One region of the Symbiobacterium turbinis genome, then DNA from elsewhere that is predicted to be linked to it. Evidence: a T-box and tRNA genes for the amino acid it is inferred to sense, from the RefSeq annotation. Region 1 holds a T-box; the other holds one or more tRNA genes.

The links. A T-box is a leader RNA that pairs with one kind of tRNA and senses whether it is charged. The one in region 1 lies ahead of gltX (glutamate--tRNA ligase), so its partner is inferred to be a tRNA-Glu.
Region 2: it encodes a tRNA-Glu, which carries the amino acid that the T-box ahead of gltX (glutamate--tRNA ligase) is inferred to sense. The anticodon was not compared.

The regions. Positions count from the first base shown of each region.
Region 1 is NZ_AP042433.1:2,937,087-2,941,037, reverse strand. Features, by position in the region: gene ACZ45O_RS14145 (IS110 family RNA-guided transposase) at 1-890, opposite strand, end outside; gene gltX (glutamate--tRNA ligase) at 1,429-2,877, opposite strand; T-box leader at 2,921-3,152, opposite strand; gene recR (recombination mediator RecR) at 3,201-3,797, opposite strand; gene ACZ45O_RS14130 (YbaB/EbfC family nucleoid-associated protein) at 3,804-3,951, opposite strand, start outside.
Region 2 is NZ_AP042433.1:2,751,088-2,755,038, forward strand. Features, by position in the region: gene ACZ45O_RS13255 (SpoIIE family protein phosphatase) at 1-1,338, opposite strand, end outside; tRNA gene ACZ45O_RS13260 (tRNA-Glu) at 1,492-1,567, opposite strand; gene ACZ45O_RS13265 (molybdopterin molybdotransferase MoeA) at 1,645-2,892, opposite strand; gene tatA (twin-arginine translocase TatA/TatE family subunit) at 2,905-3,102, opposite strand; gene mobB (molybdopterin-guanine dinucleotide biosynthesis protein B) at 3,115-3,603, opposite strand; gene ACZ45O_RS13280 (hypothetical protein) at 3,783-3,947, shown strand.

The sequences.
Region 1 (3,951 bases):
CCAGGCACGCTCAGCAGGTACCGGGCGAGGCCCGTCTTCTCCAACGCCTCGGCCATTGCCGCCTCCGTCTCCGCCAACCGTTCCTTCCAGAAGATCACTTCTTGGAGGATCTGCCGCAGCTGGAGCCGGGCGGCGTCCAGCCCGTACGGCACCCCTATAGACCGCCGAGCCGCTTCCTGCAGGTCCTGGGCCCGCCGGAGCCCAACCCGCCGGTTGCTGGCAGCCCGGAGTTCCGCCGCCAGCTGAGTCACTGGCACCGCCAGCACGTCCTGTGGAAACGGCCGGTACTGCAGCACATACAGCGACGCCTGACCGAGCGGGTCGGCAAACACCTCCGTGTACTCCGGGAAGTACTCGTCCAGGAGCGCCTGCAGCTGGTTCAGGGCGGCGTTCAGCTTCCGCCGGTGTTGCTGCCGGGCCTGGGTTAGGATCCGCAGTTCTGCATAGACCCCGTCTGGCAGATACGGCACGGAGAACCGGCCTTGCAGGACCAACTGGGCGTTGAGCCAGGCGTCTTTACGGTCGTTCTTCGTGGGCGAGTTATCGTCCAGTTCCTTGCTCGCCTTGACATGGGCCGGGTTGACGATGACCACCGTGAAGCCCGCCTGCTGGAGATACCACGCCAGCGGCTTCCAGTAGTGCCCGGTCGGTTCCATCCCCACCACCACGCGGGTAGCGCCAGCCTTCTCCTTCGCTCGTGCGATCTTTCCCAGTAGACGGTCGAACCCTTCCCTGCTATTCTGGAAATGGAAGGGGCTGCCCACGGGCACCTCGGTCCGTCCGTCGACCACCCAGGCCCAGTGCTTCCGCTTGGCGATGTCGATACCGACCACCACCGTGGGTTCACCTCGGACCAGGGCCAATTTCCTGGCTCGCTGCTTCAATTGCATTGCGTTCCGTGACCTCCTGTTACGAGTGGTGATTACCTTTCACACCCTACCGTATCAGGAGGCCTTTACTTTTCTCAACGCCGTCCTACATCATTACAGGACTGCTTTGCTGACTTCTGCCGGTTCAGCCGGGCCTCCCGACCCGGGTTACCAGCGTTGCTGGCGTTCCCGGCAGACCTCCCCGGGTAAGGACGCTGACCTTCGCCCCGCACCCGCCCCATCTACTGCACCGCCTTTTGGCAGCCTCGGGTTTTGCTGTGTCATGCCAGCTCACCCTAGCGGCACAGCCTCGTATGAGGTTCGTGTTCCTCGGGTCGTGGCTTTGCCTCCGGCTTCCTCCAGATTCCGCCTCGCGACGGACGCCCTTGCCTTTGGCTAACGGGCTGATGCTGCCTCGCCCGTAGCGGACTTTCACCGCCAAGTCAGCGCCCATGCCGGGCGCACATGAAGCGGGCGGAGGCTGTCCTCCGCCCGCTATATATGCAGCTGCCGCCCGCATCATGCACGGCGTCGCCGCAGGCCACGCATGGGCCCGTCGCTAGCAATACGGCGCCATGCGCTCCAGCACCCGCTCCCGGCCGATGAGATAGATGGTCTCGAACAGGCCCGGGCTCGCGGTGCGGCCGGTAATGGCGACCCGGATCGGCTGGAAGCTCTCCTTCGGCTTCAGGCCCATTTCCTCCTGGGTGGAGCGCACAAGCTTCTCGATGGCCGGAATGGTCCACTCCACCGTGCGCAGCCCTTCGCTGACCCGCTGGAAGAACGGCTTCACCGCGTCGGTGAGGAACTTCTTCGCCGCCTTCTCGTCCACCTCGATCTCGTCCTTAAGGAAGATGTCCACGTGCTCGGGCACTTCGGCCAGGGTCTCGACCCGCTCGTGCACCTGAGCCATGACCTCCTTGAACCAGTCCCAGTTGGCCCGGGCCTTCTCCTCGGTGTAGAGGCCCGACTTCACGACGAACGGCAGCGCCAGCTCCGCAAACTCATCCAGACTCTTCTTGCGGATGTAGACGCCATTCATCCAGTTGAGCTTGTTCCGGTCAAAGACCGAGGAGGCCTTGGTGACCCGGCCGAGGTCGAAGTCGCGGATCAGCTCGTCCTTCGTGAGGAACTCCCGGCCCGACTCCGCGCCGGGCGGCGTCCAGCCCAGAAGGCTCATGAAGTTCAGCATGGCCTCGGGCAGGTAGCCCTGCTCCCGGTAGTCCCGAATCGCCGCATCGCCCTTGCGCTTGGAGAGCTTGCCGCCTTCCGGGTTGGTCATGTGGCCCAGGTGGCCGATCTCCGGAACCGGGAAGCCCAGCGCCCGGTAGATGAGCAGTTGCACCGGCGTGTTGGAGATGTGCCCCTCGCCCCGCAGGATGTGGGTGATCTTCATCGTGACGTCGTCGATCACCACCGCGAAGTTATAGAGCGGCATGCCGTTGGCGCGCATGATGATGAAGTCGCCGATGGAGTCGGTGGGGAACTCGATGGGCCCCCGGATCAGGTCGTTGTAGCCGATGACCTCGCCCTTGGGCACCCGGAAGCGGAGCACCGGCTTGCGCCCCTCCGCCTCGAAGGCCGCCTGTTGCTCCGGCGTGAGGTCGCGGCAGCGCCCCTTGTACTGGTAGGGCCGGCCTGCAGCCTGCGCCTCCCGGCGGTCGGCGTCCTCCTCTTCCTTCGTACAGTAACACTTGTAGACATGGCCGCTCTCCAGCAGCTGCTGGGCGTACTGCCGGTACAGCTCCAGCCGCTCGGTCTGCCGGTATGGACCATACGGGCCGCCCTTGTCGGGGCCCTCGTCCCAATCGATCCCCAGCCAGTCCAGGTCCTCGAAGATCACCTGCTCCCACTCGGGGCGCGACCGCTCCCGGTCGGTGTCCTCAAACCGCAGGATGAACTTCCCGCCGTGCCTCCGGGCATAGAGCCAGTTGAACAGAGCCGTGTGCACGTTTCCCACGTGGATGGGACCGGTGGGGCTCGGTGCAATGCGTACGCGAATGGTCATGTTGTGCCGTCCCCTCTTTCTGAAAATGAATAAGCCCCGTCCGCTTAGGGACGGGGCTCTGCCCGCGGTACCACCCTAGTTAGGCCTCAGCCTCACTCGGTTCCCGATAACGGTGGGTGGCCGTTCGGCTTACTGACTGCACCGGCTCGATACCTGTGCAGCGTTCAGCGCGAAAGCTCCAGGGCCTCTTCGGCGGACGTGGGCGCCGGTTTTCACCAGGCCCGGCTCGCTGCAGCTCCACGCACCCGCGTACTCTGCCCTCTCATCGCCGTGCGATTTCTCTGCAGTATTCTACCGCGCCGCGCCGGCGAAATCAAGTTTTGCTAGATCTCGCGCCGGCCTTCCAGGGCCTTGGCCAGCGTGACCTCATCGGCGTACTCCAGATCGCCGCCCATGGGCAGGCCCCGGGCGATGCGCGTCACCTTCACGCCCAGCGGCTTGATGTACCGGGCGATGTACATGGCCGTGGTCTCGCCCTCGGTGTTGGGGTTGGTACAGAGGATGACCTCCTGCACCTGCCCGTCGCCCAGGCGGGCCACCAGCTCCTTCACCCGGATGTCGTCGATGCCGATGCCTTCCATCGGGTTCAGGGCCCCGTGGAGGACGTGGTACAGGCCCCGGTACTCCCGGGTCTTCTCCATGGCCACCACGTCGCGCGGCTCCTGCACGACGCAGATTGTACTCCGGTCGCGATCCTCGTCGGCGCAGATGTGGCAGGGATCCTGATCGGTCAGGTTGCAGCAGACCGAGCAGTACTTCACCTTTGCGCGGGCCTCTACCAAGGTGCGGGCGATGCCCTCGACCACGCTACGGTCCATGTGGAGGATGTGAAAGGCCAGCCGCTGCGCGGTCTTCGGGCCAATGCCCGGCAGTTTCGTCAGCTCCTCGATCAGGCGGGCGATGGGCTCAGCGTAGTACATGAACGGCTAGAACAGGCCGGGGAAGCTGGGCAGGCCGCCCGGCATGACCTTCTTCATCTCGGCCTCGGCCAGTTCCTCGGCCTTCTTCATCCCGTCGCTGATCGCCGCCACGATCAGATCCTGGAGCATCTCGATATCATCCGGATCCACGACC
Region 2 (3,951 bases), 190 kb from region 1:
CAGCGCGGCCGGCAGCGGGCTCAGCGGCAGGTGGCCCTGCTCCTCGATCTGCTGCCAGAGGTCGGCCAGCAGCTGCCGGGTCTCCGCCTCCTCCTTCTCCCAGCATTGCGCAAGCATGGAACACGACTGGCAGACCTGCTCGTTCAGCGTGCGCAGGCGGCGCTGAACGGCCGGCTCCGGCGACGTGCTCACCGCGGCCACCTGGGTGTAGGTGCGCTGAATCTCCTTCAACACCTGCGCCATGGCCCGCAGCCGCTCGCGCGCGCCGAGCACGGCGCCGTCCTCCTGCGGGGCGGCTTCGCGGGCGGGCGGCTCCCTGCGCTCGCTGCGCAGGGCCTGCGCGAGGCCGGCGACCCAGGCGGACGGCACCAGCCAGAACAGCACGGTGGCGGCGGCGGCCGACAGGACCATTGCCTCCAGTACGGCGCCCTGTCCCTGCGTCGCCATGCTGTAGGAGAGGAACCCGAGGGCATAGGCCAGTCCCACACCCGGCTTCTTCAGGTCGCGGAAGGCGCCGCCCAGAAAACCGGCGACCACGTAGGCCATGCCCTGGCTGTCCGACAGCGAAGGACCGGCCCACAGTCCCGCCCCGGGCGGGTTCGCCAGCACAGTGAGAAACGACGACATGCCGATCACCGCGCCGGCGGCGGCGCCCCAGCCCATGCCGCCCGCGTGGGCGCAGAGCAGCACGGCCAGCCCGGCGAACAGGCCGTGCAGCGAGAGCTGCCCCCACAGGGTCAGGTCCTGCAGTCCGGTGAAGGCAGAGGCCAGCAGGATGATGGCCGGGATCGGCAGGTCAAACGGAGCGCTCTCCTGGTACCGCCCCCGGGTCAGGTCGGCGACGGCCAGGGTGAAGATGAGCGCCAGCACGCCGGTGAGGCTGGCCCAGAACGTCAGCTGCACCGTGCCGGCCGCGGGGTCCTGGAAGAGCCCCTGCCCGGCGGCCACCGCGGAGGCGAGCACGGCCGCGATGAGCGGGCTGTGCTGGCGGCTCACCTGCGTGAGCCCGGCGAGCGCGTGCACCAGGCCGATGGACATGGCGGTGGTGGCGAAGACGGAGAGCGGCTGAACCAGGGCTGCGCCTCCCAGCAGCGCGAGGGCGACGGGCAGCGCGGCGAGGCCGCCGAACCCGGCTGCGCGCACTGCCATGTAGAAGGCGATGCCGAAGGGGGCCACGGGGCTGATGGGCTGCGCCCGGCCCATCAGGAACGCGAGAATGAGCCCCGCGTACAGCGGCGGATTCCAGGCCCGGACCAGGCGGCTCCGCAGCCATCCAGGGAAGCGCCGCGAGCCTCTCCCGGCCGGCTCGGCGCGGTCGGACGATGATCGGAAAGCCACACGATCACCCTCTGCAGGCGATGTTGCAGCATCCAGTGTACCGCATCGGCCCTGCCGGAATCTGTCGAAATTTGGCAGTCGCGCCCGCGATTTCCCCGGCGACGCGCAAAGCGCCCGGCGCTGGTCCGTGCCAGCGCCGGGCGCATTTCCGTGTGGTGACCCCAACGGGATTCGAACCCGTGCCGCCGCCGTGAAAGGGCGGTGTCCTAGGCCTCTAGACGATGGGGTCAACATCTGGAGGCTAGCTTAGCTTATCAAAGAATCCGGCACGGCGTCAAGTAGTTGACGAATTCCAGCGCGTCGGCATTATGCGTCGCCCCGCGGCTGCGGCACAAACACGTCCGCATCATCCTGCAGCAGCACGCGCACGCGGGTGCCCTCCGGCATCGGTCCGGCGTGCGCGGGAATGACCGCATAGGCGTTCGCGAAGCGCATCGAGCTCAGGACGCCGGCCCGCTGGGCCATGCTCGTGTCCAGCCGGATCTCCCCGTCCGGCCCGTTGTACGCCCTGGCCCGGAGGTACCGGGTGATCCCGGCCTTCTTCAGCACGGGCTGATCCAGCACCCCTTCGGCCGCGCGCAGGCCCAGGCGGCGCCGGCCCAGGAGGTGGTCCAGCACAGGGCGCACCAGCAGGTCGAAATCGGTGATCGCTGCGGCGGGGTTGCCGGAGAGACCAATGACCAGGCGGCCGTCCAGCACCGCCGCGCACACCGGCGTGCCGGGCTTGATGCTGACCCGCCAGAAGAGCTGCTCCGCGCCCATGACGGCCAGGGCTTCCCGCACGACGTCAAACCGGCCCACCGAGACCCCTCCGGTGGTCAGGAGCAGGTCGCAGCCGCTCGACTCCCGCAGCGTGCCCGCGATGACCTCGGTCACGTCGCGCGCAACGCCAAGCAGAATCGGAATGCCACCCGCGGCCCGCACCAGCGCGGCAACGCCGGGGCTGTTGGAGTTGCGGATCTGCCCCGGCCCCGGCGCCTCGTGCGGCGCCACCAGCTCATCGCCGGTGCTGAGGATCCCGACCCGGGGTCGGGCGAAGACGGGCACCTCCAGGATGCCGAGGGCCGCCAGCAGGTTGATCTCCTGCGGGCGGATCTGGTGCCCGGCCTCCAGGAGCAGCTCGCCTTCCTTTACATCCTCGCCGATCGGCGCCACGTTCTCCATGGGCGGCACGTGGCGGAAGATCCGCACCCCCTCGGGGGTGACCCGCACCTCCTCGAGGCGGATGACCGCGTCCGCGCCCGGAGGCACCGCGCCGCCGGTCATGATGGCCACCGTCGTGCCCGGCGCCAGCTCCGCCTCCTGCGGGTGCCCCGCGGGAATCACCCCGGCCAGCGGGAGGACGACGGGGTTCTCGCGCGTCGCAAGGCGCGTGTCTTCCGAGCGAACGGCGTATCCGTCCATGCCCGACCGGGGAAACGGGGGCAGGGACTCAGGCGCCCGCAGATCCTCAGCCAGAATAAGCCCCAGCGCGTCCTCCAGCGGCACCCGTTCGACCCGCCGGGGCGGCGCGCGGTGAATCAGCAGTTCACAGGCCTCCTCAACCCGTAGCATGCCGGTCCCTCCCTAGCTCTTCGTTTCCGCTCCCTCGGCCCCGCCGCCGGCCGCTCGGTCGTCATCACGAACGGCCTTCATGGAGTCCCGGAACTCCCGGATCGTCTGCCCGATCGACCTGCCGAGCTGCGGGAGCCTGGAAGGACCGAAAATGAGCAGGAGCACGATCACGATAAGGGCCAGTTCCATCGGCCCGATACGCTGTAGCATCTCATCCCCCTCCTACTGGCGGAGCAGACGCTCCTCCACGAAATCGGCGATCCCCGCGATGTCGTTCCAGTCAAACCGGGGAAGGCCGGTCTCGACCGGGAGGTCGCCGGCCACAGCCATCAGCGTGGGATCGTCCGCGCAGAGAAGCCGCCCCTCGTTGCGGGCGCTGCTGAAAATCTCGATCTTCGGGAACCGCTCCCGCTTGAACCCTTCGGTGACCACGAGGTCCACGGGCCCCAGCAGCGCGATGGCCTCCGCCGCGGAAAAACCGCCGTCGGGCACCGAACGAACCAGCCCGATCTGCCCGGGCCCGATGATGCAGACCGCCTTCGCCCCGGCCTGCCGGTGCCGCCAGGTGTCCTTTCCCTCATGGTCCATCTGGAAGCCGTGCACATCGTGCTTCAAGGTTCCCACCGACCAACCCCGGCGGGTCAGCTCTGCGACCAGCCGCTCCACCAGGGTGGTCTTGCCGCACTTCCCGCAGCCTACGATCGAGAGCACAGGGGGCCTGGCCATCATGAAACACTTCGCCTCCCGAGTCGCTGTCAGGATCATGATACCCTGAACAACCCCGGGGATCCATCGGGCGCGAGGCTATGACGGCGCGGCGCGGCGTAGCACAAAGTGTGGGGTCTTCGGCCAACCGGTGGTGCAAGCTAGGCGTGATGGGAGGTGAGCCAGTGTCGCGGAAAGGCCAGCGCAACCAGCGGTTGCAGGCCGGAAAGGCCAACCGCAAGGGCCGCGGCTTCCTGCCGAGCATGGAAGGCGCGGCTGCCGCGCAGTTCGACGGCCCCGAAGAAGCCAAGCGGAAGACGCTGCACGTGCCTGATCCCGCCGATCGCTGACAGA